One region of the Solibacillus sp. FSL R5-0449 genome, then DNA from elsewhere that is predicted to be linked to it. Evidence: a T-box and tRNA genes for the amino acid it is inferred to sense, from the RefSeq annotation. Region 1 holds a T-box; the other regions hold tRNA genes.
The links. A T-box is a leader RNA that pairs with one kind of tRNA and senses whether it is charged. The one in region 1 lies ahead of MKY27_RS11385 (valine--tRNA ligase), so its partner is inferred to be a tRNA-Val.

Region 1 (9,132 bases):
GAAGGTAGTTGCAGAATAAAAACAAATAGTATGACGCCAGCAAGCCCTGTAATACTTCCAATGAACATTGCTTGAAAAATGGCATTATTCCTTAAAGCTTTCATCGTTGCCACAGCTCCATCTCTTTTTCATACAACCATAGCAAAATAACGATAAAAAAAGAGGAGACTGCTGTCGCCTCCTTCTAAAAAGTTTTCGCTATTATTCTTCATTATTTGCAGCCCGCTTTAAGGTCTTTCAAATTGCCCCATACCGCAATATACAAGCTTTTACCAAGGTTGGTCATTGAGTCTTCATTGCATATTCCGTCGAATTTCACTCAATAAATAAAGCGAACCGGTAACAATCCGTACGGTTTCACCTAGTACTGGGCCCTGTAAAAATTCATTTACGTCATCAACGATATGTTTTTCCATCGCCTGACTATGATCGTAAAGAGTCATTGCCTGCATTGCCCGTTCATTATGAATATTGGCGAAATAAAAAGCATCCCCGACTTCTTCCAATAGCCGTAATATTGTTTTAACATCCTTGTCCGCAAGTAAACCGATGACAAACTCGATTCGCTTGTTTGGGAAATGTTCTTTTACCGTATCGATCAATGACTGGATACTAGCAGGATTATGTGCTCCGTCAAAATATAGGTTCGGTCGGATTTGTTCAAAACGGCCTGCAAGTTTTGCATTGTTCACACCTGTGCGGAGCTTTTGATCATCTATCGGCAATTCAAACTTCTTTAACACTTCCAAAAATGCTGTAATGGCCAATGCCATATTATGTCCTTGGTGTTGTCCTAATAACTGACGATGCAAGTCCGTAATGTTTAGTTGCATTAGCGGATATTTATATGCTTCCTCTCCTTCAATTTTTGAAATGAAAAAGTCGGTACCGAACTTGAATAACGGCACATTTTTCTGAGCGGCTTCCTTTTCGAAAACTTCGGTAACCTCATCTGTCATCTGTCCTATGACCGCTGGACGATTTTCTTTCAATATTCCGGCTTTGTGATACGCGATACTCGTTAATGTATTGCCTAAAAAATTCGTATGTTCCAAAGCGATGCTCGGGACAACCGAGACAATGGGTGTCACCACATTTGTGCTGTCTTCCCTGCCGCCCATACCTGCTTCGATTAACACTAAGTCCGGCTTTTGCTCAGCAAAGTATAAAAGCGCAACTGCCGTCAATAGCTCAAAGTCCGTCAGTTTTCCGCTAAGTCCGGCTTTTGCCAACTGCTGAAACATCCTGTCCATCTGCTCATTTGTGATGGAACGGCCATTAATCTGGATTTGATCATGAACATCTACAATACAAGGCGACATAAACTTCCCGACTGATAACCCGTACTCTCGTGCCATCCCTTCAATAAAAGCGAGTGTTGAACCTTTACCGTTCGTTCCTGCTAAATGAACTACATTCAGCTGTTTTTCAGGTTGTCCAAGCAGACGAAGCGCGGATTCAATAGCATCCAAACCCGGCTTGATCGCTCGTTCACTTTCCACTTGCCAACTCTCTTTGTATACATCCAGTAACGGAATCATGAAATCCAACCTCTCTCTGCAAAATAACTGCGCACTTCAGCGATAAAATATAAAGACCCGGTAATAACGAGCAGCTCATCTTCAGCCAAATGATTCATCTCTTTTTCAATTAGCTCCTGCCAGTCCGAATGCATAAACTTATTTGGATGTGCGCTTTGCTCATATAGCTGCTTTGCTGTCGCCGCACGCGGCAAGCTAATTTGTGTGAAGTGCATTTCCGATGCGACATCATCCATTAAATTTATACTGACACCATGGTCCTTATCCTGTAATGCCGCGTACACAAACTTCACTTTATGCTGTGGTGCCGTTTCCTTTAATGTATTTATGAGCGCTGTCGTCCCTTCCGAATTATGAGCTCCATCCAAAATTATATTGGGGCGCACTCTTTCAAAACGGCCTTCCCACTTCGCATGCTGCAAGGCCAACCTTACTTTTTGCGCATTAAATGACGCGAGGTATAATTTTGCTGCCATAATGGCAAGCGCGGCATTCGCCATTTGATGTTCCCCTGCCATCGCAAGTTCAATTTCCTCGATCAGGACATTTCCACGGTAATCAAAATGGGTACCTTTTTGATTTTCCACATGAAAGTGTTCTCCCAATGTATAGATTGGAGCATGAAGCTGTGCTGCCGTTTGCCGAATGACCGCGAGCGCTTCGGCATTTTTCACTCCGACAACGACCGGCTTACCTAGCTTAATAATCCCGGCTTTTTCTGCGGCGATTTCGGCATATGTCTCCCCGAGCATATCCGTATGCTCAAGCGATATTGTTGTAATGACACTTACTTCAGGCGTCACAACATTTGTCGAGTCCAAACGCCCGCCAATACCGGTTTCCAGCAATGCGATATCCAACTGCTGCTCCGAAAAGTATTTTAAGGCAAGCAATGTCACGAACTCAAAAAAGCTCGGGAATTTCCCGTCCATTTTATGATTAATAACTTCCGCTATTTCATTTGCAATACGTAAAAAATCCTCATCGGAAATTTGCTGTTTATTGATTGTCACCCGTTCATTGGCACGCTCAAGATGCGGAGAGGTAAAGGCACCCACCGTTAAGCCGTGCTCCATAAAAATCTCCCTTGTTGCATTTAATGTTGAACCTTTGCCATTGGAGCCGGCAAAATGGATAAATTTTGTTTTTTGTTCCGGATTGCCAAGCGCATCGAGGATGATCTTCGCTGACTGTAATGGTTCGCCTTTATATTGGCTTGCTTTTAATTTAAAAATGAAATCTGTGCATTGCTCCATCGTTTGAAACATTATGTTCTCTCCCTAATACGGCTAATATGTAATATGTAATATGTTTTATTATAGCTGAATTAAAAGAAAGAGGCACCGTTATACGGTACCTCTCTTTGGCATTACATATTTTTCAGTTCTGCAATGCGTTTCTCAACTGTTGCGTATTTAGCTTCATAGTCCGCAAGTTTTTCGCGTTCTGTCGCTACTAATGCTTCCGGCGCTTTTGAAACAAATCGTTCATTTGATAGTTTTCCGGAAACTAATTTTACTTCCTTCGCCCATTTGTCGAGCTCTTTTTCAAGACGTGCGATTTCTTCTTCGATATTGATTAAGCCTGCAAGTGGCATGAAGATTTCTGCGCCTGAAACAACTGCTGACATCGCCTGTGCTGGTGCTTCAAGATTAGCCCCGATTGTTAAGCCATCCGGGTTACAGAATTTTTCAATATAGCCTTTGTTTGCTTCAAGTACTGCCGATGTTTGTTCATCTTTCGCTGAAATTGTCATCGGTACTTTTTTGCTCATTGGTGTATTCACTTCTGCTCGAATATTACGTACTGCACGGATAATATCCATTAACAGCTGCATATCGCCTGCTTCTGCAGTAAAGTTGAACGCCGGATTTACAGTCGGCCATGCAGCAACTGTAATTGACTCTCCTTCATGCGGTAAGTGCTGCCAAATTTCTTCTGTTACGAAAGGCATGAATGGGTGCAGTAAACGCATCGTGTTATCTAAAACGTGAGCAAGTACTGAACGCGTTGTTAATTTAGCTGCTTCGTCTTCACCGTATAATGGCAATTTCGCCATTTCGATATACCATGAACAGAAGTCATCCCAAATGAAGTTGTAAAGTTCACGGCCTACTTCACCGAACTCGTATTTATCAGATAATGTTGTCACACGGTCAATTGTTTCATTCAGGCGTGACAGAATCCATTTATCGGCTGTTGAAAGATTACCTGTTAAATCGATTTGCTCATATGTCAGGCCTTCCATGTTCATCAATGCAAAACGAGATGCATTCCAGATTTTGTTTACGAAGTTCCACGTAGATTCTACTTTTTCTGTAGAGTAACGTAAATCCTGACCTGGAGATGAACCTGTTGCAAGGAAATAACGCAGTGAATCCGCACCGTATTGGTCGATTACATCCATCGGGTCAACCCCGTTACCAAGTGATTTGGACATTTTGCGGCCTTCAGCATCACGAACTAAACCATGGATTAAAACGTCTTTAAATGGACGCTCACCTGTAAATTCTTTCCCTTGGAAGATCATACGGCTTACCCAGAAGAAAATGATGTCATAGCCTGTTACTAACGTATTTGTCGGGTAATAGCGCTTGAACATTTCAGATTCTTCATTTGGCCAATCCATTGTAGAAAACGGCCATAAAGCAGATGAGAACCATGTATCAAGAACATCTTCATCCTGTGTCCAATTCTCAGCATCTTCAGGGGCTTCTTTACCTACATAAAGCTCGCCTGTTTCTTTGTTGTACCAAGCTGGAATTTGATGTCCCCACCATAATTGACGGGAAATACACCAGTCATGGATATTTTCCATCCAGCGGTTATATGTGTTTTCAAAACGGTTTGGTACGAAGTTAACTTTTTCGTTTTCATCTGCCTGCATTTTTAATGCTTCTTCCGCAAGTGGGCCCATTTTTACGAACCATTGCTTAGAAAGATACGGTTCTACAACAGCATTCGTACGCTCAGAGTGGCCTACTTGGTGTACATGTGGCTCAATCTCGATTAATACGCCTGCTTCCTGTAAATCAGCAACGATTTGCTTACGGCATTCGAAACGGTCCATACCAGCATATTTACCGGCTAGATCATTCATTGTACCATCTTCGTTCATAACTAAAATACGTTCCAGGTCATGACGGTTCCCAACTTCAAAATCGTTCGGGTCATGTGCCGGTGTCATTTTTACAACACCTGTACCGAATTCCATATCTACGTAGTCATCTGCAACGATAGGAATTTCACGGCCTACGATAGGTAAAATAACTGTTTTTCCTACTAAGTGTGCATAGCGCTCATCTTCCGGGTGTACAGCTACACCAGAGTCACCAAGCATTGTTTCCGGACGAGTTGTAGCAACGCGTAATTTACCTGAACCATCAGCAAGCGGGTATTCCATATGGTAGAATGCACCTTCTACTTCTTTATGGATTACTTCGATGTCTGAAAGGGCTGTTTTAGCAGCCGGATCCCAGTTAATAATACGCTCTCCGCGGTAAATATAGCCTTTTTCGTATAATTTAACGAATACTTCTTTTACCGCATCCGATAAACCTTCATCAAGTGTGAAACGCTCTTTAGAATAGTCTAAACCTAAACCTAGTTTCGACCATTGTGCACGGATGTGGGAAGCATATTCTTCTTTCCATTCCCATGTTTTTTCAAGGAACTTTTCACGGCCAAGATCATAGCGGGAAATCCCTTCACCGCGTAATTTTTCTTCAACTTTCGCCTGTGTCGCAATCCCCGCATGGTCCATTCCTGGCAACCATAGCGCATCATACCCTTGCATGCGTTTCATACGAATTAAAATATCTTGCAATGTTGTATCCCAAGCGTGGCCAAGGTGCAGCTTACCTGTTACGTTTGGCGGTGGGATAACGATAGAGTATGGTTCCTTTTCGCTTGTTGGATCCGCTTCGAAAAACTTGCCTTTTAACCACCACTCATAGCGGCCGGCTTCAGTTTGTTGCGGATCATATTTTGTTGGCATTGTAATTTCCGACATGATGAATCTCTCCTTTATCAACTTATTATTGGACATCAAAAAACTCCCTTCGTCTTAAAAAAGGACGAGGGAGTTAATTCGCGGTACCACCTTTATTTCCGGTCGGGTTTAGTCAAGCGCACGCATTTTTCTACCTGACAACACTTCCTTTAGATCTTTGATTTAAAAGAAACGTGCATGCAGTAATCTGCGGCGTTGCAATGCCCAATCGGCACTTCATTCGATAACGGTGTTCAACCGGATCCTAGCTACTATTAGTTCACTAAGTCAGCTCCTAGGCTACCTTCTGCATGGTTGATGGAGAAACTTTTCAGCTGCCGTTTCCTCTCTTGCCATCAAACTCATACGTACTCTTCCTAATCTTCGCTTCAATTATATAGTTGCACTTTATTTTAAGCTGTTTTTTATGAAATATCAAGCACGAATGGGGAATATACTTTAACACGTTATTTGCGCTCTTCACATATACTATGCAAAAGGAGTCTGGACATTGCGAAAAAACTACAATCCATATTTATTGCCTCCATGGCTGCGGAAATTCCGTTTCTTTATGCGCCATTGTATTTTGCCGATTACGATCTTTCAGGCGATCCGAACGGTCTTCCTTCCGACAACGGGTGATATATTATTGCTGGCCATTCTAATTTTATTCACTTACTTATTGCTCACAGATTTTATTTAAAATTTTAAATCAAAAAAATGTTCCGTAAGGGTCAATCTTACGGAACATTTGTTTATTTTTTCAATTGTATTTGCACACGGCTATATGCATCGGCCAACTGTTCCAGGAAATCAAGCTCATGCGGGACGATTTGGGCCATCTGCGTAGACTCTACTTCTTTTTCCGCTTGAAGTCGGGGTTGTACTTCTTCTGCAGGCTGTTCGGCAACGATTGGCTGTTCCACAACGGTTTCTTTTACTGGTGCCGGTTCTTTTACTTCAGGAATTGCTTGTACTTTCTTTTCCACATCACAATGGACAGCCCAGCTACATGAGCAGTAGCCATTATTCGGTTCCACTTTAATATCATTTATGCGAAGTGAAACAGCTTCAATATCCTCATTCGGAAAATCTACTGAAAAAGGCAGGGCGTATTCGAAATAACCTTGGTCTTTTTCAATATCCATATGTTCGATATAGATGCCTTCCTCAACATCTTCCTCGCGTGCTACGTGATCAAATTGAATATTTCCTTTTACAACATAAATGCCTCTTACTACAACGGAATCTTCGTTAATCTCTTCATGCCATTTTGGTTCTACTACTATTTTAGAATTCTCTTGAACATTTCCTAATTGCTTTGGAAATGTAAATGTTTCTTTCATTTCCCACTGTTGCATAAAAAATCCCCTCCCTACGCTTACATTATGCATAGAAAGGGAATTTATGATTTATTTATGAGATTATCTCGCTAATTTTTCAAAGACATTATGGAATGCCTGAACTGTTTTTGCGATATGTTCTTCCGTATGCGCCGTCGAAATAAACAGTCCTTCAAATTGTGATGGCGGCAGGAAAATGCCTTCTTCGGCCATTAGTTTGAAGTACTCTGCAAACAGCTCTAAATCCGAACTTTTCGCCGAATCAAAATCGATAACATCTTCATTTGTGAAGAAGAAACCGATCATTGAGCCTGCACGGTTCACTGTATGCGGAATATTGTATTTTGTCGCTGCCGCGCGGAAACCTTCTTCCAACTGGTCTCCCAGTTTGCGGAAGTATTCATATGATTCTTTGTTCAGGCGGCTTAATGTTTCATAGCCGGCTGTCATGGCAAGCGGATTACCTGATAATGTACCTGCTTGATAAATCGGACCTGCAGGCGCGATTTTCTCCATAATTTCACGCTTACCGCCGAATGCACCAACCGGTAAACCTCCGCCGATTACTTTACCTAAACAAGTAAGGTCAGGTTTAATTCCGTAATATTCCTGGGCACAGCCATAGTCTACACGGAAGCCTGTCATAACTTCATCGAAAATTAAAACCGTTCCATTTTCTTCAGTCAGTTTACGCAGACCTTCAAGGAAACCTGGCTGTGGCGGAACAACACCCATATTCCCGGCAACCGGCTCTAAAATAACTGCGGCTAAATCGGCACCGAATTTTTCGAATACTAATTTTGCAGATTCCAGATCATTGTAGGCAACTGTTAAAGTATTTTTCGCAATATCAGCCGGAACACCCGGTGAGTCAGGTAAACCAAGTGTCGCTACACCTGAACCTGCTTTAATAAGCAGTGAATCCCCATGACCGTGATACGAACCTTCGAATTTTAAAATTTTATCGCGTCCTGTAAACCCGCGCGCTAAACGAAGTGCAGACATTGTTGCTTCTGTGCCTGATGATACAAAACGAATCATCTCCACTGAAGGCAAACGGTCCATGACAAGCTTTGCCAGTTTGTTTTCCGAAACAGTAGGTGCACCAAATGATGCGCCTTTAGCTGCCTGTTCCTGAATAGCCGAAACAACTTCCGGGTGTGCATGTCCTAAAATTAAAGGACCCCATGACAGGACATAGTCAATATATTCATTGCCATCGATATCTTTAATGACTGCACCTTTGCCCGAATCCATAAAAATCGGATCAAGGTTTACTGATTTGAATGCACGTACAGGAGAGTTTACTCCGCCCGGCATTAAATCAACCGCTTCTGTAAATGCTGCTTTTGACTTTTCATAACTACGCATATTATTTTTCCTCCAACCAACGACAGACGTCTTTTGCATGATAAGTAATGATTAAATCGGAACCTGCACGCTTCATACCTAGTAATGTTTCCATTACTACCGCTTTTTCATCGATCCAGCCATTTTGTGCAGCTGCTTTTACCATTGAATATTCGCCTGATACATTGTACGCCACAACAGGTAATGGGAAGCTGTTCTTTACATCACGGATAATATCCATATATGCCAATGCAGGCTTCACGATTAGGAAATCTGCACCTTCTTCAACATCCGAAGTTGCTTCACGAATCGCTTCCATTCGATTAGAAGGATCCATTTGGTACGTTTTACGGTCACCGAACTGTGGGGCTCCTTCTGCCGCTTCACGGAAAGGACCGTAATAGCTAGAAGCGTATTTCACCGCATAGGACATAATCGGAATATGCTGGAAACCTGCTGAATCCAATCCTGCACGGATCGCTGTTACAAACCCGTCCATCATGTTCGATGGTGCAATGATATCAGCACCGGCTTTCGCTTGAGAAATGGCTGTACGTGCCAACACATCAAGTGAAGGATCGTTTAATACTTGATCGCCTTCAATGACACCACAATGACCGTGGTCCGTAAATTCACATAAGCAAGTATCTGCTACGACAAGAAGCTCTGGATGACGTTCTTTAATTAAACGTGTCGCTTCCTGTACGATGCCGTGGTCGTGGAAAGCACCAGTACCGACTGCATCCTTTTCTTTAGGAATACCGAAAAGCAATACCGCACGAATACCTAAGTCTACAATTTCATCCACTTCCGCAGCCAAGTTATCCAAAGATAATTGGAATACGCCAGGCATTGAACTTACAGGGTTTTTTACATTTTCCCCTTCAATAATAAACAACGGATAAAT
Region 2 (9,132 bases), 1.5 Mb from region 1:
CCCGAGTTGATAAGGACAACACTGTTTTTGAAAACAGCCGATTCCTTTTTATCAAGTTTTAACATTTTTGCGAGCAGCTGACTTAACAGCATTTGCGCACCGATAAACAAAATAATAAAAATCGTAATTTGTCCGAGTACATTCATTTCAATGGAAGTTTCATAAATATTGATAAACACTGCTGCCGGCATAAAACAGTATGTAATGAGTTGGGATAAGGCTTTAAGGTTAAACTGGAACTTGCGCTGTAAAATAGCACCTATAATAAGTAAAATTAAAATCGGTGCAACAATTTTGAAGAAAATCATCGATAAATAGACCATGCGAAAACTCCTTTTGTGCATGTGTGCTGTAGTTGTTAATTATAGCGCATTTGTAAAGGAGTTGTCAGAGCATCCGACTCCTTTTTCTATCCCAACATAGCTGTTTTCCACTAAAAAACCTATGACTCCTGAGTGGGAATCATAGGTTTACGAATTTTATAAGTAGTCGATTGCTATTAATGCATTGTATATAAGCTCGGCAAACTCACCGCGCGATAATGCTTTCTCCGGATTAAATAGGCCTTCCCCATCAACAACTCCAAATAGCTCTAAAATCGCTATGCTTTGACGTGCTTCAAATGTCAGGTTTGCGATATCTGTATAGCTGAAGTTTAGTTCATTATACGCTTTCGCCAAATCCTGATTTAAGTAACGGTACATGTTGGCTATAATGATGGCTGCTTCCTGCTTTGTCACAGAGGCATTAGGTCCAAACCGGCTCGATGTAGCCCCGCTCATAATTCCCGCTTCCAATAAACCTTGAACGAGTTTCAACTGCTGTGTATTGGCTATATCCATATATTTTGATTTAGTGTTACTCGATACATCAAGTGCAGATGCAATCATCACTGCAACATCAAGTCTGCTTACTTGTTTAGAGCTTTGCACCAGGCGGTTTTTTGTATTAAATAGTATACCGCGCTTTGTCAGCTCCCGTATCGCACGTCCTTGGTCATTATTTGGAATATCCGTATAGATGACATTGCTGTTCGCTGCTTTAAATGTACCACCCGTCGCTGTACGGATAATGAATGTTGAGCCATCCACTTTAAATGATGACGGTGACGTACCTGTTGAGGTAACACGCTGAACAACTTGCGAAGTATTCGCTTTTAATTTTGATACCGGAACATGAACTTCTACTGTACTTGCAAATGTTTTTGCACGATTTCCTTCTGTAAACTGAATGTTCAACTGGTTATTCGTCACACTTACAGACACTCCAACCGCTGCTGTAGAGCTTTGAATTTCTGATGTAGGAATAACAATTTCAATATCTCCTGCTTTTAAACGGATATTCCGGTCTGCGTTGTTTTTCACTTGAGAAGAAGTAATCTGTGTTGAATAGCGTCCATTTTGGTAAGTCATCGTCTCATATTGTGACCAGCTTGCTGTTTTTGGAATCGTTGTCGCCACAGTACTCGCCGAATCGTCCGGAATGTAAAGCGGGTCGTATGATGGCTTTTCAATGACTACTCCACCAGGCTTTATATCATGGATATAATCTGGATAGTACGTATACACAAGCTCAATATAATACGGGTCTCTCCACATTGTTTCAAGACGGACAAGCTTTTCCAATGTTGTTACATGTCTTTTTGCTTCCGCCGATAAGTTGTTGTATAGTGAACGGGCTTTTGCAATTTCCTGTGTTGTCGAACTACGGCTAACATCATTCATGTAGATATCGAATGCATTGGCATCAAGCTTTGCCTGCTTCACAACTGTATTTTGATAAATAATATAGCTCTCGCCATCAATTAAAATATTGAGGTTTGTTACAAACGATTTCGCAAGATCACTTAATGCGTTGTACGCCATTCGAATACTCTTGATTTGAGCATCAGTGTATTTCGTTTTATCAATGCGATTTATACGATCCATCACAACTTTCGCTTCTTTTTCAGCCTGTGCAATTTGCGACTCCAATACTAATTCAAAATACTCTAGATTTTCCAATACTTTCTTAGGAACTAGCTTTTTTGCTTCTTCTGTCAAATCAGTATAAGCATCACGAGCAGCTTTAATTTCATTTGGTGTTGATTCATTATTAAGAACCTGAATTAGTTCAACTACCTTTTCAGCTGCAATTCTGTTTGAAAGTTCTATTTCCAATGCTTCTAAAGCTTCTATAAGTAAATCAAGTTTCCCATAATTCTTTATTTTCACTTGCTGTTCTTGTGTAAGCTCATTATAAGCAGCACGAACATTTTCAATATCTTCTTTTGTCGATTGACTATCTAATGCTTCAATTGCATTATTTACATCATCGATTGCTTTTTGAAAAGCTGTTGCATCCTTTGATACTTTATCCCATAATCCCAGTAATTTTTCTTTGTTTGTTACAAGATTTTTTACCTCATCTGATAATGCCTGATAACTTTGATAAACGGCCTGTACTTCTGAATAAGTTGATTCCTCAGATAATAGCTCAATATTTACAATAATATTTTGTGCTTCTGCTGTAAGTAGCGCTTCTTTAATCCATTTTTCTTGAGCGTTTAACTCTTTCAATTCCTCGATAAAGAACTTTTCAAAACGGCTATCCGTAGCAATTAAATTCGTATATCGCTGTCTTACTTCCATAATAGTTGTTGCCGAAGATTCGTCATCAAGGGCACCCATTTCAATTATTAATGGCTTTGCTGAATTAATAGCTAACTCTTTCAACTGACGGTATTCAACTAACTTTGTTCTTACATCTGTTGATAATAATGCAATCGCTTGTTCTTCTGTAATACCTAAATTGGCAGCAACTACACTTACCGTATCTGCTGATGTGACCTGGCTTACTAAATTGTCTAAAGAAGTCATTTCTGCAAAATCCAGCGCTGTAATTGCACTTATCAAAGCTTTTAATGATACATCTTCAGAAATTACATTTATGCGATCAATTAAAGCTTTTAGTTTTTCAGTATTTTCTTCTGAAATAGCATTTTTCTGTGCTAGCTTCATGTCATTATATAGTGATTGCGCCTGTTGTACTTTACTAACAAAATCATCCGTAATAGTATCGGATATTGAAAGACTGTCCATCAACTCATTGAATTTTTTTATTTGACCCTTCATCGATGTCATTAAGGCAAGCTTTTCATTAACTATATTGCCATCAGCACTTTTAATAATATGTTTTTGACTTGAGAGAAGATCATCGTACTGTTTTTCTATGACTTCCATAGTTGTTATAAAATCCAATGCCTCTTCATCTATAATCTTTACTGTATTAACAAAATCCTCTGTATCTCGACGAAGATTTACTGTACGTTCACGATAAGTTTCAATATCACCCAGTCCTGGAACGCCGTTTCGAATCGATGGTAAATAACTATCAAATTTTTCCAGAAAATCTTCAACAAATACGATGAAATCCGGAATTTGTGCAAACGGGTCTTCATTTGTCACGCTCGCTACTTTTGAATCTAAGTTCTTTTTTAATTGACGTGCAGCATCAACCTTTTTCACCGCTTCTTGTAAAATAGAATAATTATAAACCGCCATTTTATTACTAAGTCCATTATAGGCACTTAATGCATCATCGACATTTTTAACATAACTTTCATCCATTTCATCTAACTTGTTGATAATATCCACAACGGCAGATGTTTTTACATCGCTGGTCAAAGTTCCTTCGATTTCTACAAGTTTTTGATAATTAGATACTAGTAATCGCTGCCCTTCTGTCAGTGCCAAATATAATTGACGTGTGGCCATTACCGCTTCTTTAAACTTTTGTGTAGTTTGATCTTCTGTATCTACTAATTTCTGAATTTCTGAATTCACCTTATTTGCCAACTCATTATTCAAATCTTCTATCCGTGACAATGGCAAAAATCCAGATTCTCCATCAATTGTTTTATAATTTAAAATATTTGTACCTAATTCAATCGACTGCAACTGCTCTTTTAAAATCAATTCAAGTTTGCTTGAATTAAGTTCATATCGATATAAATACTTTCCTTGACTATCATTTATAAAATATAAGTACTTCCTTACAACTTCAATATTTGCTGCATCGCCAGACGTTTGCTCATAATAAACAATACGACCTGTACCTGTCGTTGCATTACTACGGTCAATTGCTAATGGAGTTGATGTAAGTGAAGTTAAATCTAACTGATATATTTCTCCTGATGTTTGTGCATTAGGATAATATATATGAGTTGTTGATTGTGCTTGATTGTCGATTATTTTGAAATAATTGTATGTTGTATCTGTAATTTCAGCGTTTTTTTCACTTAAAATACGACGCTCATTTGGTGTGTATGTCAAGAAATGGCGATATTGAATACGCTTGTCGCTTTTTTCTGCTGAATCATCACTTGCTGCATCAAGGTGATACCACTCCGTACCGATTTTTACAATATTCCATGAACGATATTCTCCATTTACAATTCCATATACATATCGGACTTCCATTGATGGAACTTGTTTTAGTAGAGTATACATCCATAAAGCATAGGCATGGGATGATAATCCGCTTATTGAAGCTACACTATGATTGGTAGCTACATAATGCGTATTTTGAATTACATAGTCATGAATAACTTTAATTTTTGCAACTTGACCTGTTGCCTCATCTACCTTTGACTTAATATCACTATACTTAGCCTTTGCAGCTATAAAGTTAGTAGGTTGACCATTTGTGATGGTATCGTAATAGTTAAGCGAGAAATCTAATTTTACCGATGTTAATACATCATCATTTTTTGTTTCAGTCGCTTTTACACGCATATTATTAAAAATCCCATAAATTTCTGTTACATCAAATGTTACAGTGTCATTAGAAGAAGTTGTTACAACTTTTGATGTGTTTAATTCAGATAATACTTCTCCCATTAATTTCTCAATTGCAATTTTATATGAAGCAATTTCTGTACCTGTATATGTAATCGTAAATCCTTTATTAAAATTCGCCAACTCAAACAAAATCTGATTTTTCAAATCTTCTTCGTTATCTATTGAAAGTGTTTTTGTGCTTGTTTGTTCTATAAATGAGGAATTACCTGTAAAGCTATTCTTAAATTCAAAAGTTTGTGAAGTAGTCATTTCCTCAGCCTGCACTACCCCTGCAACAACAACACTAGCAGGAACTGCAACTAATGCTGCTAATATCTTTTTAGATTTATTCATATAAGATTTCTCCTTAATATTTCTATTTATGTACATAACTCAATACTTTTTATATCGGTTCATATTCCATATTTTAGAACAAAAATAGGTAGTTAATTATAAAAAAGAATGTATTTATGACTGTAGGAAAGGTAAATATTAGAATATATTTTTATACTCCAGATTATTCCGAGTGAAAATATGAACTTATAGAAAAAAGGAGGCTATTATACCCCCGGACAGCTGCTTCATTTATGCTCAATCAAACTTTTAATCGTAAAATACCACTCCCCGTTACGCAGTTCACGCACAATTAAACCGCGTTGTTCTCCAAGGAGCGTTAACCCGATTATTTCAGAAATGATAAATGTAAAATATTTTGTAAAGCGCTCACCGTAGATTACTTCTCCTAACTGTTTCGCCGTATGATGGCCTTCACTAATTTTGGATATAACCTTTTGCAGTTTGTATTCTATTTTACTTAAGCTTTTCTCCATCACTTCATTTAAGTTTTCATAGATTCCTTTATGGCCGGCAAACACGGTATGCACATTATAAGTATTCATTTTTTCAATCGAATCTATATATTGGCTAAACGGGTTCGTTATGGTTCCTGAATCGTCATGATCAATTAGAGCACTGGTCATGCCGGTAGATAACAAAAAATCTCCCGCAAACAACCAGCCCGTCTCCTCATCAAACAAACAGATTGAATCCGGTGAGTGTCCCGGAGCAGCGATTACTTGTAATCCTCCGACTTCTTGACCTTCCCTCAGTTTCAAAATCTGCGGATAGATTATCACATGTTCTTTATTGTGAAGCGTATTCTCCATTTTTAACATTCGTTCACGGGCAAATTCCGGTACGCCGTATTGCTCGTACAATTCATAGTAAAAGGTAAGCTTTTGCTGTAAGTAATCATCTTCACATTTTAGACGAGGAATGGCGATATGACTGGCATAGACAGGGATCGGATAAACATTCGTAATTTGATTTACCACCCCTATATGGTCATTATGAAAATGTGTTAAAATAATACGGGTAATTTGGTTAATTTCAATATTATAGTCTTTCAATTTCTGATAAAAAAACTGCTCAAATTCCTCATTTTTTATGCCCGCATCAATTAATGTATAGTCTTCACCATTTTGATAGACATAACAGTTAATACTTCCCAATCCACTATAGTCAGAAGGGAAAATAATCGGGTAGACTGCTTTATTACCTGTTTTTATTATCGCATTCACTTTTCCACCTGCTCCCACTGTTTTATGCAGAAAGGGCTTGCCCCTATGTTCTTTTCAGACAGCCCTTTCTATTGTAACTTTATAATACCTTACTATGAGTACATCAAACAGCCGATGCTTTCGTCAAGAAATAAAGAAAACATCAAAAAAACACATTGCAAAATATGCAATGTGTTTTCATTCAAGTGTATATGACCCGTACGGGATTCGAACCCGTGTTACCGCCGTGAAAGGGCGGTGTCTTAACCACTTGACCAACGGGCCAATGGCTCCGAAGGCAGGACTCGAACCTGCGACCTGCCGGTTAACAGCCGGATGCTCTACCAACTGAGCTACTTCGGAATAATACTATGGTGGGCCTAAATGGACTCGAACCATCGACCTCACGCTTATCAGGCGTGCGCTCTAACCAGCTGAGCTATAGGCCCATAGTATGGTGGGTTTGGACGGAATCGAACCGCCGACACTTAGAGCTTCAATCTAATGCTCTACCAACTGAGCTACAAACCCATAAAAAAAATGGCGGTCCCGACCGGGATCGAACCGGCGATCTCCTGCGTGACAGGCAGGCATGTTAACCGCTACACCACGGGACCAACATTTGAAGAAAAAAATATTAAAATGGAGGAGGTAGAGGGATTCGAACCCCCGCGCGGTGTTACCCGCCTGTCGGTTTTCAAGACCGATCCCTTCAGCCAGACTTGGGTATACCTCCAAAGGGAATAAAATATAAATGGTGGAGCCTAGCGGGATCGAACCGCTGACCTCCTGCGTGCAAGGCAGGCGCTCTCCCAGCTGAGCTAAGGCCCCAAAATGATGGTCGGAATGACAGGATTCGAACCTACGACCCCTTGGTCCCAAACCAAGTGCTCTACCAAGCTGAGCTACATTCCGAATATGTCAGTAAATATATTATGGCGCGCCCGGCAGGAGTCGAACCCACAACCTTCTGATCCGTAGTCAGACGCTCTATCCAATTGAGCTACGGGCGCGCATTATTAGAAATAAGAATTATAAAATGGTGCCGAGGGCCGGAATCGAACCGGCACGGTGATCACTCACCGCAGGATTTTAAGTCCTGTGCGTCTGCCAGTTCCGCCACCCCGGCATTTTGGAGCGGAAGACGAGGTTCGAACTCGCGACCCCCACCTTGGCAAGGTGGTGTTCTACCACTGAACTACTTCCGCAAAATGCTTAAGATCATTTATATCTGACAGTATGTATAATTTTATAAAACTGGTGAGCCATGAAGGACTCGAACCTTCGACCCTCTGATTAAAAGTCAGATGCTCTACCAACTGAGCTAATGGCTCTCTAAATGGTGCCGGCGAAAGGAGTCGAACCCTCGACCTACTGATTACAAGTCAGTTGCTCTACCAACTGAGCTACACCGGCATTTTAGAAATGGTGGAGGATGACGGGCTCGAACCGCCGACCCCCTGCTTGTAAGGCAGGTGCTCTCCCAGCTGAGCTAATCCTCCAATATTCTAGCGAAGCGACGTCCTACTCTCACAGGGGGAAGCCCCCAACTACCATCGGCGCTAAAGAGCTTAACTTCCGTGTTCGGTATGGGAACGGGTGTGACCTCTTTGCCATCATCACTTCACTATTACGGCTTCCAATACACGGCGCTATCCTTCGTCAACTTCCTTCGTTCTTTCAGTCACGTACTTGAGTACGCTCCTTCAATCACTCAGTCGTTTCCTCGACTAGCTTGTGTCTTGAAACCCTTAGAAAGATCATTCTTTCAAAACTGGATAAACGTTTCATTGAGTTTGTGCAATAAAATGTGGTTAAGTCCTCGACCGATTAGTATTCGTCAGCTGCATGCGTCACCGCACTTCCACCTCGAACCTATCTACCTGATCGTCTTTCAGGGGTCTTACTTACTTGCGTAATGGGAAATCTCATCTTGAGGGGGGCTTCATGCTTAGATGCTTTCAGCACTTATCCCGTCCATACATAGCTACCCAGCGATGCCTTTGGCAAGACAACTGGTACACCAGCGGTATGTCCATCCCGGTCCTCTCGTACTAAGGACAGCTCCTCTCAAATTTCCTACGCCCACGACGGATAGGGACCGAACTGTCTCACGACGTTCTGAACCCAGCTCGCGTACCGCTTTAATGGGCGAACAGCCCAACCCTTGGGACCGACTACAGCCCCAGGATGCGATGAGCCGACATCGAGGTGCCAAACCTCCCCGTCGATGTGGACTCTTGGGGGAGATAAGCCTGTTATCCCCGGGGTAGCTTTTATCCGTTGAGCGATGGCCCTTCCATGCGGAACCACCGGATCACTAAGCCCGTCTTTCGACCCTGCTCGACTTGTAGGTCTCGCAGTCAAGCTCCCTTATGCCTTTACACTCTACGAATGATTTCCAACCATTCTGAGGGAACCTTTGGGCGCCTCCGTTACTCTTTAGGAGGCGACCGCCCCAGTCAAACTGTCCGCCTGACACTGTCTCCTACCCCGCTAAGGGGCATGGGTTAGAAGTTCAATACAACCAGGGTAGTATCCCACCGACGCCTCCTTCGAAGCTGGCGCTCCGAGATCTCTGGCTCCTACCTATCCTGTACAAGTTGTACCAAAATTCAATATCAGGCTACAGTAAAGCTCCACGGGGTCTTTCCGTCCTGTCGCGGGTAACCTGCATCTTCACAGGTACTATAATTTCACCGAGTCTCTCGTTGAGACAGTGCCCAGATCGTTACGCCTTTCGTGCGGGTCGG
Region 3 (9,132 bases), 280 kb from region 1:
GTGACCACTATGGAGACATAGTTTCCCCTTCGGGGGCAACGGTGACAGGTGGTGCATGGTTGTCGTCAGCTCGTGTCGTGAGATGTTGGGTTAAGTCCCGCAACGAGCGCAACCCTTATTCTTAGTTGCCATCATTCAGTTGGGCACTCTAAGGAGACTGCCGGTGATAAACCGGAGGAAGGTGGGGATGACGTCAAATCATCATGCCCCTTATGACCTGGGCTACACACGTGCTACAATGGACGGTACAAACGGTTGCCAACCCGCGAGGGGGAGCTAATCCGATAAAACCGTTCTCAGTTCGGATTGTAGGCTGCAACTCGCCTACATGAAGCCGGAATCGCTAGTAATCGCGGATCAGCATGCCGCGGTGAATACGTTCCCGGGCCTTGTACACACCGCCCGTCACACCACGAGAGTTTGTAACACCCGAAGTCGGTGAGGTAACCTTTTGGAGCCAGCCGCCGAAGGTGGGATAGATGATTGGGGTGAAGTCGTAACAAGGTAGCCGTATCGGAAGGTGCGGCTGGATCACCTCCTTTCTAAGGATTTTTCGGAATCATTCCCTTGGGGAATGAAACATTAACGTTTGCTGTTCAGTTTTGAAGGTTCATACTTAAATGAATGAAACACTTCAAAACATTCGTTCTTTGAAAACTGGATAAAACGACATTGAAGCAATAAATCAAATTTCTATTTTATAGATATTTAAACAAGTCAAGCAATTGACGTGTAAACTTAAATCTTGGACTCGTTCCAAGTATTAACTTTTGGTTAAGTTAATAAGGGCGCACGGTGGATGCCTTGGCACTAGGAGTCGATGAAGGACGGCACTAACACCGATATGCCTCGGGGAGCTGTAAGTAAGCTTTGATCCGGGGATTTCCGAATGGGGGAACCCACTATCTTTAATCGGATAGTATCTTCACGTGAATTCATAGCGTGTCGAAGACAGACGCAGAGAACTGAAACATCTAAGTACCTGCAGGAACAGAAAGAAAATTCGATTCCCTGAGTAGCGGCGAGCGAAACGGGAAGAGCCCAAACCAAAGAGCTTGCTCTTTGGGGTTGTAGGACACTCTATACGGAGTTACAAAAGAATGAACTAGACGAAGCGACTTGGAAAGGTCCGCGAAACGAGGTAAAAGCCCTGTAGTCAAAAGTTCATTCCCTCCAGAGTGGATCCTGAGTACGGCGGAACACGTGAAATTCCGTCGGAATCCGGGAGGACCATCTCCCAAGGCTAAATACTACCTAGTGACCGATAGTGAACCAGTACCGTGAGGGAAAGGTGAAAAGCACCCCGGAAGGGGAGTGAAATAGATCCTGAAACCGTGTGCCTACAAGTAGTTAGAGCCCGTTAATGGGTGATAGCGTGCCTTTTGTAGAATGAACCGGCGAGTTACGATTACGTGCGAGGTTAAGTTGAGAAGACGGAGCCGCAGCGAAAGCGAGTCTGAATAGGGCGAATTAGTACGTGGTCGTAGACCCGAAACCAGGTGATCTACCCATGTCCAGGGTGAAGGTGAGGTAACACTCACTGGAGGCCCGAACCCACGCACGTTGAAAAGTGCGGGGATGAGGTGTGGGTAGCGGAGAAATTCCAATCGAACCTGGAGATAGCTGGTTCTCTCCGAAATAGCTTTAGGGCTAGCCTCGTGATTGAGAATACCGGAGGTAGAGCACTGTTTGGACTAGGGGGGCATCTCGCTTTACCGAATTCAGACAAACTCCGAATGCCGGATATTTATACACGGGAGTCAGACTGCGAGTGATAAGATCCGTAGTCAAGAGGGAAACAGCCCAGACCACCAGCTAAGGTCCCCAAGTAATCGTTAAGTGGAAAAGGATGTGGCGTTGCTTAGACAACCAGGATGTTGGCTTAGAAGCAGCCATCATTTAAAGAGTGCGTAATAGCTCACTGGTCGAGTGACGCTGCGCCGAAAATGTATCGGGGCTAAACGATTCACCGAAGCTGTGGATGCATACTTTGAGTATGCGTGGTAGGAGAGCGTTCTAACAGCGTTGAAGTCAGACCGGAAGGACTGGTGGAGCGGTTAGAAGTGAGAATGCCGGTATGAGTAGCGAAACATGGGTGAGAATCCCATGCACCGTATGACTAAGGTTTCCTGAGGAAGGCTCGTCCGCTCAGGGTTAGTCGGGACCTAAGCCGAGGCCGATAGGCGTAGGCGATGGACAACAGGTTGATATTCCTGTACCACCTCCTCACCGTTTGAGAAATGGGGGGACGCAGTAGGATAGGGTAAGCACGCCGTTGGTTGCGCGTGTTCAAGCAGTAAGGCGTGTATGTAGGCAAATCCGCATACTATAACGTTGAGCTGTGATGACGAGCTCGTATGAGCGAAGTTCCTGATTTCACACTGCCAAGAAAAGCCTCTATCGAGGTGAGAGGTGCCCGTACCGCAAACCGACACAGGTAGTCGAGGAGAGAATCCTAAGGTGTGCGAGAGAACTCTCGTTAAGGAACTCGGCAAAATGACCCCGTAACTTCGGGAGAAGGGGTGCTTCTTTGGGTGCATAGCCTAGAGAAGCCGCAGTGAATAGGCCCAGGCGACTGTTTAGCAAAAACACAGGTCTCTGCAAAACCGTAAGGTGACGTATAGGGGCTGACGCCTGCCCGGTGCTGGAAGGTTAAGAGGAGCGGTTAGCGCAAGCGAAGCTGTGAATTGAAGCCCCAGTAAACGGCGGCCGTAACTATAACGGTCCTAAGGTAGCGAAATTCCTTGTCGGGTAAGTTCCGACCCGCACGAAAGGCGTAACGATCTGGGCACTGTCTCAACGAGAGACTCGGTGAAATTATAGTACCTGTGAAGATGCAGGTTACCCGCGACAGGACGGAAAGACCCCGTGGAGCTTTACTGTAGCCTGATATTGAATTTTGGTACAACTTGTACAGGATAGGTAGGAGCCAGAGATCTCGGAGCGCCAGCTTCGAAGGAGGCGTCGGTGGGATACTACCCTGGTTGTATTGAACTTCTAACCCATGCCCCTTAGCGGGGTAGGAGACAGTGTCAGGCGGACAGTTTGACTGGGGCGGTCGCCTCCTAAAGAGTAACGGAGGCGCCCAAAGGTTCCCTCAGAATGGTTGGAAATCATTCGTAGAGTGTAAAGGCATAAGGGAGCTTGACTGCGAGACCTACAAGTCGAGCAGGGTCGAAAGACGGGCTTAGTGATCCGGTGGTTCCGCATGGAAGGGCCATCGCTCAACGGATAAAAGCTACCCCGGGGATAACAGGCTTATCTCCCCCAAGAGTCCACATCGACGGGGAGGTTTGGCACCTCGATGTCGGCTCATCGCATCCTGGGGCTGTAGTCGGTCCCAAGGGTTGGGCTGTTCGCCCATTAAAGCGGTACGCGAGCTGGGTTCAGAACGTCGTGAGACAGTTCGGTCCCTATCCGTCGTGGGCGTAGGAAATTTGAGAGGAGCTGTCCTTAGTACGAGAGGACCGGGATGGACATACCGCTGGTGTACCAGTTGTCTTGCCAAAGGCATCGCTGGGTAGCTATGTATGGACGGGATAAGTGCTGAAAGCATCTAAGCATGAAGCCCCCCTCAAGATGAGATTTCCCATTACGCAAGTAAGTAAGACCCCTGAAAGACGATCAGGTAGATAGGTTCGAGGTGGAAGTGCGGTGACGCATGCAGCTGACGAATACTAATCGGTCGAGGACTTAACCACATTTTATTGCACAAACTCAATGAAACGTTTATCCAGTTTTGAAAGAATGATCTTTCTAAGGGTTTCAAGACACAAGCTAGTCGAGGAAACGACTGAGTGATTGAAGGAGCGTACTCAAGTACGTGACTGAAAGAACGAAGGAAGTTGACGAAGGATAGCGCCGTGTATTGGAAGCCGTAATAGTGAAGTGATGATGGCAAAGAGGTCACACCCGTTCCCATACCGAACACGGAAGTTAAGCTCTTTAGCGCCGATGGTAGTTGGGGGCTTCCCCCTGTGAGAGTAGGACGTCGCTTCGCTAGAATATTGGAGGATTAGCTCAGCTGGGAGAGCACCTGCCTTACAAGCAGGGGGTCGGCGGTTCGAGCCCGTCATCCTCCACCATTTCTAAATGCCGGTGTAGCTCAGTTGGTAGAGCAACTGACTTGTAATCAGTAGGTCGAGGGTTCGACTCCTTTCGCCGGCACCATTTAGAGAGCCATTAGCTCAGTTGGTAGAGCATCTGACTTTTAATCAGAGGGTCGAAGGTTCGAGTCCTTCATGGCTCACCAGTTTATATTTTATACTGCTTAGCGGGTGTGGCGGAATTGGCAGACGCACTAGACTTAGGATCTAGCGCCGCAAGGCGTGGGGGTTCGACTCCCTTCACCCGCACCATTTTAATTTCATATTACTGTCAGAGTAAAAATATCTTAAGCATTTTGCGGAAGTAGTTCAGTGGTAGAACACCACCTTGCCAAGGTGGGGGTCGCGAGTTCGAACCTCGTCTTCCGCTCCAAAAAATGCCGGGGTGGCGGAACTGGCAGACGCACAGGACTTAAAATCCTGCGGTGAGTGATCACCGTGCCGGTTCGATTCCGGCCCTCGGCACCATCTTTACAATAAACAATATGCGCCCGTAGCTCAATTGGATAGAGCGTCTGACTACGGATCAGAAGGTTGTGGGTTCGACTCCTGCCGGGCGCGCCATATTATTTCGGAATGTAGCTCAGCTTGGTAGAGCACTTGGTTTGGGACCAAGGGGTCGTAGGTTCGAATCCTGTCATTCCGACCATCATTTATGGGGCCTTAGCTCAGCTGGGAGAGCGCCTGCCTTGCACGCAGGAGGTCAGCGGTTCGATCCCGCTAGGCTCCACCATAATTTTGTAACCAAAATAAAGATCCTGGCGGTGTAGCTCAGTTGGCTAGAGCACTCGGTTCATACCCGAAAGGTCGTGGGTTCGACTCCCTCTGCCGCCATCTTAAAGGACCTTTAGCTCAGTTGGTTAGAGCAGACGGCTCATAACCGTCCGGTCACAGGTTCGAGTCCTGTAAGGTCCACCAGTTAACGTACTAATAATAATGGAGGTATACCCAAGTCTGGCTGAAGGGATCGGTCTTGAAAACCGACAGGCGGGTAACACCGCGCGGGGGTTCGAATCCCTCTACCTCCTCCATTTTTACAAACTGGGTACTGAAAACAGGTTGAACATCATATTATCGCGGGGTGGAGCAGTGGTAGCTCGTCGGGCTCATAACCCGAAGGTCGCAGGTTCAAGTCCTGCCCCCGCAACCAAATGGTCCCGTGGTGTAGCGGTTAACATGCCTGCCTGTCACGCAGGAGATCGCCGGTTCGATCCCGGTCGGGACCGCCATTTGTGGGTTTGTAGCTCAGTTGGTAGAGCATTAGATTGAAGCTCTAAGTGTCGGCGGTTCGATTCCGTCCAAACCCACCATATGCGGGTGTAGTTTAGTGGTAAAACCTCAGCCTTCCAAGCTGATGTTGTCGGTTCGATTCCGATCACCCGCTCCAGTTTTTAAATAGGGCCTATAGCTCAGCTGGTTAGAGCGCACGCCTGATAAGCGTGAGGTCGATGGTTCGAGTCCATTTAGGCCCACCATATTATTCCGAAGTAGCTCAGTTGGTAGAGCATCCGGCTGTTAACCGGCAGGTCGCAGGTTCGAGTCCTGCCTTCGGAGCCATTTTTTCTATTTTTGGGGACATACTCAAGAGGCTGAAGAGGCGCCCCTGCTAAGGGTGTAGGTCGCGTAAGCGGCGCGAGGGTTCAAATCCCTCTGTCTCCGCCATCGGCCCGTTGGTCAAGTGGTTAAGACACCGCCCTTTCACGGCGGTAACACGGGTTCGAATCCCGTACGGGTCATACATAGAAAAGCGGAAAACGCTAAGTACTGTTACATGTACTTAGCGTTTTTTTGTTGCGTCAAAAGCTCTATAAAGATAATAAACAATGCTGCAATACTCAAAGAATTAATAATTTCTTACAAAATATTATGTTATTCAAATTTATAAAAACTAAGTTGAAATATAATTTTCCAATTAACTCACAACAGTTATCTTCTTTAAATGAATTATTTTATAAGTGCAGCTAAAAAAGCATATTTTTTCGATCACTATGTTGAAGGATGCATGGATTAAGGGAGAATAAGTTAGAAGGCAGGAGCGGAAATGTAGAAGGGATTTTCCAGTTATTAATGAAAAGTTGGTTGTGACCATAGAAATAGTTCAGTTAAAGCAAATTAGAGGGGGAATAAACCTACTTCTCCATATAATATATGAATAAGGTATCAAATCCCCAATACCATTGTAAAAAGCAAATCAAAAGGTGAATAACAAGAATTTACTACCTGAGTCGTTGAACCCCAAATAAAGCGGCCGTATGATTAAATCCATCTAATGAATATACCCGTTTCAAAGCATTTAATTATGAATAATATTATTATAGAATAACATAGGATATTGAAGAAAATGGAGAATACTATAGAGATAGAGAATATATTGAAAAAACATTAGGATGAAATAATAAAAGATATAGACTAAAAAATAATGGGAAATGTATGGACGTTTCCTTGACAGTTTTAGTTGATAAAATGTATAAATAAGAAGTCGTATATTCTAAAACACTTGATATTTATCAGTAATATTAATAATTATATCAGAATGATTTATAAATATTAAAAACAAGTCTTGATAAAATTAGTCAAACATATTAGAATTTCGTTATACTAAGTAAACGTTTTCATGTGCAACTTCAATGGAATTATGGAAAAAATAGAAAAAAATATATTTTATAAAAATAATTTCAAAAAAGGTATTGCATTATAAAAAAAGTAATGATAATATAAATCTTGTCCTTAAGAGAAAGGACATGCGGTTACAAAAAAGTAACTTGCAAAGACCCATTGGAGGATTAGCTCAGCTGGGAGAGCACCTGCCTTACAAGCAGGGGGTCGGCGGTTCGAGCCCGTCATCCTCCACCATTTCTAAAATGCCGGTGTAGCTCAGTTGGTAGAGCAACTGACTTGTAATCAGTAGGTCGAGGGTTCGACTCCTTTCGCCGGCACCATTTAGAGAGCCATTAGCTCAGTTGGTAGAGCATCTGACTTTTAATCAGAGGGTCGAAGGTTCGAGTCCTTCATGGCTCACCAGTTTATATTTTATACTGCTTAGCGGGTGTGGCGGAATTGGCAGACGCACTAGACTTAGGATCTAGCGCCGCAAGGCGTGGGGGTTCGACTCCCTTCACCCGCACCATTTTAATTTCATATTACTGTCAGAGTAAAAATATCTAAAGCATTTTGCGGAAGTAGTTCAGTGGTAGAACACCACCTTGCCAAGGTGGGGGTCGCGAGTTCGAACCTCGTCTTCCGCTCCAAAAAATGCCGGGGTGGCGGAACTGGCAGACGCACAGGACTTAAAATCCTGCGGTGAGTGATCACCGTGCCGGTTCGATTCCGGCCCTCGGCACCATCTTTACAATAAACAATATGCGCCCGTAGCTCAATTGGATAGAGCGTCTGACTACGGATCAGAAGGTTGTGGGTTCGACTCCTGCCGGGCGCGCCATATTATTTCGGAATGTAGCTCAGCTTGGTAGAGCACTTGGTTTGGGACCAAGGGGTCGTAGGTTCGAATCCTGTCATTCCGACCATCATTTATGGGGCCTTAGCTCAGCTGGGAGAGCGCCTGCCTTGCACGCAGGAGGTCAGCGGTTCGATCCCGCTAGGCTCCACCATAATTTTGTAACCAAAATAAAGATCCTGGCGGTGTAGCTCAGTTGGCTAGAGCACTCGGTTCATACCCGAAAGGTCGTGGGTTCGACTCCCTCTGCCGCCATCTTAAAGGACCTTTAGCTCAGTTGGTTAGAGCAGACGGCTCATAACCGTCCGGTCACAGGTTCGAGTCCTGTAAGGTCCACCAGTTAACGTACTAATAATAATGGAGGTATACCCAAGTCTGGCTGAAGGGATCGGTCTTGAAAACCGACAGGCGGGTAACACCGCGCGGGGGTTCGAATCCCTCTACCTCCTCCATTTTTACAAACTGGGTACTGAAAACAGGTTCAACATCATATTATCGCGGGGTGGAGCAGTGGTAGCTCGTCGGGCTCATAACCCGAAGGTCGCAGGTTCAAGTCCTGCCCCCGCAACCAAATGGTCCCGTGGTGTAGCGGTTAACATGCCTGCCTGTCACGCAGGAGATCGCCGGTTCGATCCCGGTCGGGACCGCCATTTGTGGGTTTGTAGCTCAGTTGGTAGAGCATTAGATTGAAGCTCTAAGTGTCGGCGGTTCGATTCCGTCCAAACCCACCATATGCGGGTGTAGTTTAGTGGTAAAACCTCAGCCTTCCAAGCTGATGTTGTCGGTTCGATTCCGATCACCCGCTCCAGTTTTTAAATAGGGCCTATAGCTCAGCTGGTTAGAGCGCACGCCTGATAAGCGTGAGGTCGATGGTTCGAGTCCATTTAGGCCCACCATATTATTCCGAAGTAGCTCAGTTGGTAGAGCATCCGGCTGTTAACCGGCAGGTCGCAGGTTCGAGTCCTGCCTTCGGAGCCATTTTTTCTATTTTTGGGGACATACTCAAGAGGCTGAAGAGGCGCCCCTGCTAAGGGTGTAGGTCGCGTAAGCGGCGCGAGGGTTCAAATCCCTCTGTCTCCGCCATCGGCCCGTTGGTCAAGTGGTTAAGACACCGCCCTTTCACGGCGGTAACACGGGTTCGAATCCCGTACGGGTCATACATAGAAAAGCGGAAAACGCTAAGTACTGTTACATGTACTTAGCGTTTTTTTGTATAAAAAGGAGAGGTTCCAGTGAACGAATATTTAAAAGTATTTGATCAATATTATAAGCAAACTGGTATTGAACAACGTGATTTCATTCATGCAAACGGTTATTGGCATGAAGTATTTCATTGCTGGATTATTGAGAAAACAGATTGTGAATGGCGCATTTATTTACAGCTGAGAAGTAAAAATAAAAAGGATTATCCAAATCAATTTGATATTACAGCAGCCGGTCATCTACTCGCATCGGAGACGGTTGAAGATGGTGTACGCGAATTAGAGGAAGAAGTAGGGATTAACGTTAGGTTTTCGCAATTAATATCTCTTGGGGTCATTCCGTACAGTATAGACAATGAAAAAATTAAGG

Region 2: it encodes a tRNA-Val, which carries the amino acid that the T-box ahead of MKY27_RS11385 (valine--tRNA ligase) is inferred to sense. The anticodon was not compared.
Region 3: it encodes a tRNA-Val, which carries the amino acid that the T-box ahead of MKY27_RS11385 (valine--tRNA ligase) is inferred to sense. The anticodon was not compared.

The regions. Positions count from the first base shown of each region.
Region 1 covers NZ_CP150239.1:2,270,332-2,279,463, forward strand. The annotation lists gene MKY27_RS11370 (translation initiation factor 2) at 1-104, opposite strand, end outside; gene MKY27_RS11375 (folylpolyglutamate synthase/dihydrofolate synthase family protein) at 294-1,541, opposite strand; gene MKY27_RS11380 (folylpolyglutamate synthase/dihydrofolate synthase family protein) at 1,538-2,809, opposite strand; gene MKY27_RS11385 (valine--tRNA ligase) at 2,911-5,553, opposite strand; T-box leader at 5,611-5,926, opposite strand; gene MKY27_RS11390 (hypothetical protein) at 6,044-6,235, shown strand; gene MKY27_RS11395 (alanine racemase) at 6,288-6,893, opposite strand; gene hemL (glutamate-1-semialdehyde 2,1-aminomutase) at 6,957-8,246, opposite strand; gene hemB (porphobilinogen synthase) at 8,248-9,132, opposite strand, start outside.
Region 2 covers NZ_CP150239.1:221,814-230,945, reverse strand. The annotation lists gene MKY27_RS01185 (AEC family transporter) at 1-323, opposite strand, end outside; gene MKY27_RS01180 (S-layer homology domain-containing protein) at 480-5,174, opposite strand; gene MKY27_RS01175 (MBL fold metallo-hydrolase) at 5,402-6,400, opposite strand; tRNA gene MKY27_RS01170 (tRNA-Glu) at 6,593-6,664, opposite strand; tRNA gene MKY27_RS01165 (tRNA-Asn) at 6,667-6,742, opposite strand; tRNA gene MKY27_RS01160 (tRNA-Ile) at 6,752-6,828, opposite strand; tRNA gene MKY27_RS01155 (tRNA-Phe) at 6,835-6,910, opposite strand; tRNA gene MKY27_RS01150 (tRNA-Asp) at 6,921-6,996, opposite strand; tRNA gene MKY27_RS01145 (tRNA-Ser) at 7,023-7,115, opposite strand; tRNA gene MKY27_RS01140 (tRNA-Ala) at 7,135-7,210, opposite strand; tRNA gene MKY27_RS01135 (tRNA-Pro) at 7,218-7,294, opposite strand; tRNA gene MKY27_RS01130 (tRNA-Arg) at 7,316-7,392, opposite strand; tRNA gene MKY27_RS01125 (tRNA-Leu) at 7,420-7,508, opposite strand; tRNA gene MKY27_RS01120 (tRNA-Gly) at 7,513-7,587, opposite strand; tRNA gene MKY27_RS01115 (tRNA-Lys) at 7,638-7,713, opposite strand; tRNA gene MKY27_RS01110 (tRNA-Thr) at 7,720-7,795, opposite strand; tRNA gene MKY27_RS01105 (tRNA-Val) at 7,806-7,881, opposite strand; rRNA gene rrf (5S ribosomal RNA) at 7,891-8,006, opposite strand; rRNA gene MKY27_RS01095 (23S ribosomal RNA) at 8,190-9,132, opposite strand, start outside.
Region 3 covers NZ_CP150239.1:2,552,610-2,561,741, reverse strand. The annotation lists rRNA gene MKY27_RS12895 (16S ribosomal RNA) at 1-542, shown strand, start outside; rRNA gene MKY27_RS12890 (23S ribosomal RNA) at 773-3,701, shown strand; rRNA gene rrf (5S ribosomal RNA) at 3,885-4,000, shown strand; tRNA gene MKY27_RS12880 (tRNA-Val) at 4,010-4,085, shown strand; tRNA gene MKY27_RS12875 (tRNA-Thr) at 4,095-4,170, shown strand; tRNA gene MKY27_RS12870 (tRNA-Lys) at 4,177-4,252, shown strand; tRNA gene MKY27_RS12865 (tRNA-Leu) at 4,274-4,358, shown strand; tRNA gene MKY27_RS12860 (tRNA-Gly) at 4,405-4,479, shown strand; tRNA gene MKY27_RS12855 (tRNA-Leu) at 4,486-4,574, shown strand; tRNA gene MKY27_RS12850 (tRNA-Arg) at 4,594-4,670, shown strand; tRNA gene MKY27_RS12845 (tRNA-Pro) at 4,679-4,755, shown strand; tRNA gene MKY27_RS12840 (tRNA-Ala) at 4,764-4,839, shown strand; tRNA gene MKY27_RS12835 (tRNA-Met) at 4,867-4,940, shown strand; tRNA gene MKY27_RS12830 (tRNA-Ile) at 4,948-5,024, shown strand; tRNA gene MKY27_RS12825 (tRNA-Ser) at 5,045-5,137, shown strand; tRNA gene MKY27_RS12820 (tRNA-Met) at 5,182-5,256, shown strand; tRNA gene MKY27_RS12815 (tRNA-Asp) at 5,260-5,335, shown strand; tRNA gene MKY27_RS12810 (tRNA-Phe) at 5,341-5,416, shown strand; tRNA gene MKY27_RS12805 (tRNA-Gly) at 5,420-5,493, shown strand; tRNA gene MKY27_RS12800 (tRNA-Ile) at 5,505-5,581, shown strand; tRNA gene MKY27_RS12795 (tRNA-Asn) at 5,588-5,663, shown strand; tRNA gene MKY27_RS12790 (tRNA-Ser) at 5,678-5,768, shown strand; tRNA gene MKY27_RS12785 (tRNA-Glu) at 5,771-5,842, shown strand; tRNA gene MKY27_RS12780 (tRNA-Val) at 6,884-6,959, shown strand; tRNA gene MKY27_RS12775 (tRNA-Thr) at 6,970-7,045, shown strand; tRNA gene MKY27_RS12770 (tRNA-Lys) at 7,052-7,127, shown strand; tRNA gene MKY27_RS12765 (tRNA-Leu) at 7,149-7,233, shown strand; tRNA gene MKY27_RS12760 (tRNA-Gly) at 7,280-7,354, shown strand; tRNA gene MKY27_RS12755 (tRNA-Leu) at 7,361-7,449, shown strand; tRNA gene MKY27_RS12750 (tRNA-Arg) at 7,469-7,545, shown strand; tRNA gene MKY27_RS12745 (tRNA-Pro) at 7,554-7,630, shown strand; tRNA gene MKY27_RS12740 (tRNA-Ala) at 7,639-7,714, shown strand; tRNA gene MKY27_RS12735 (tRNA-Met) at 7,742-7,815, shown strand; tRNA gene MKY27_RS12730 (tRNA-Ile) at 7,823-7,899, shown strand; tRNA gene MKY27_RS12725 (tRNA-Ser) at 7,920-8,012, shown strand; tRNA gene MKY27_RS12720 (tRNA-Met) at 8,057-8,131, shown strand; tRNA gene MKY27_RS12715 (tRNA-Asp) at 8,135-8,210, shown strand; tRNA gene MKY27_RS12710 (tRNA-Phe) at 8,216-8,291, shown strand; tRNA gene MKY27_RS12705 (tRNA-Gly) at 8,295-8,368, shown strand; tRNA gene MKY27_RS12700 (tRNA-Ile) at 8,380-8,456, shown strand; tRNA gene MKY27_RS12695 (tRNA-Asn) at 8,463-8,538, shown strand; tRNA gene MKY27_RS12690 (tRNA-Ser) at 8,553-8,643, shown strand; tRNA gene MKY27_RS12685 (tRNA-Glu) at 8,646-8,717, shown strand; gene MKY27_RS12680 (NUDIX domain-containing protein) at 8,793-9,132, shown strand, end outside.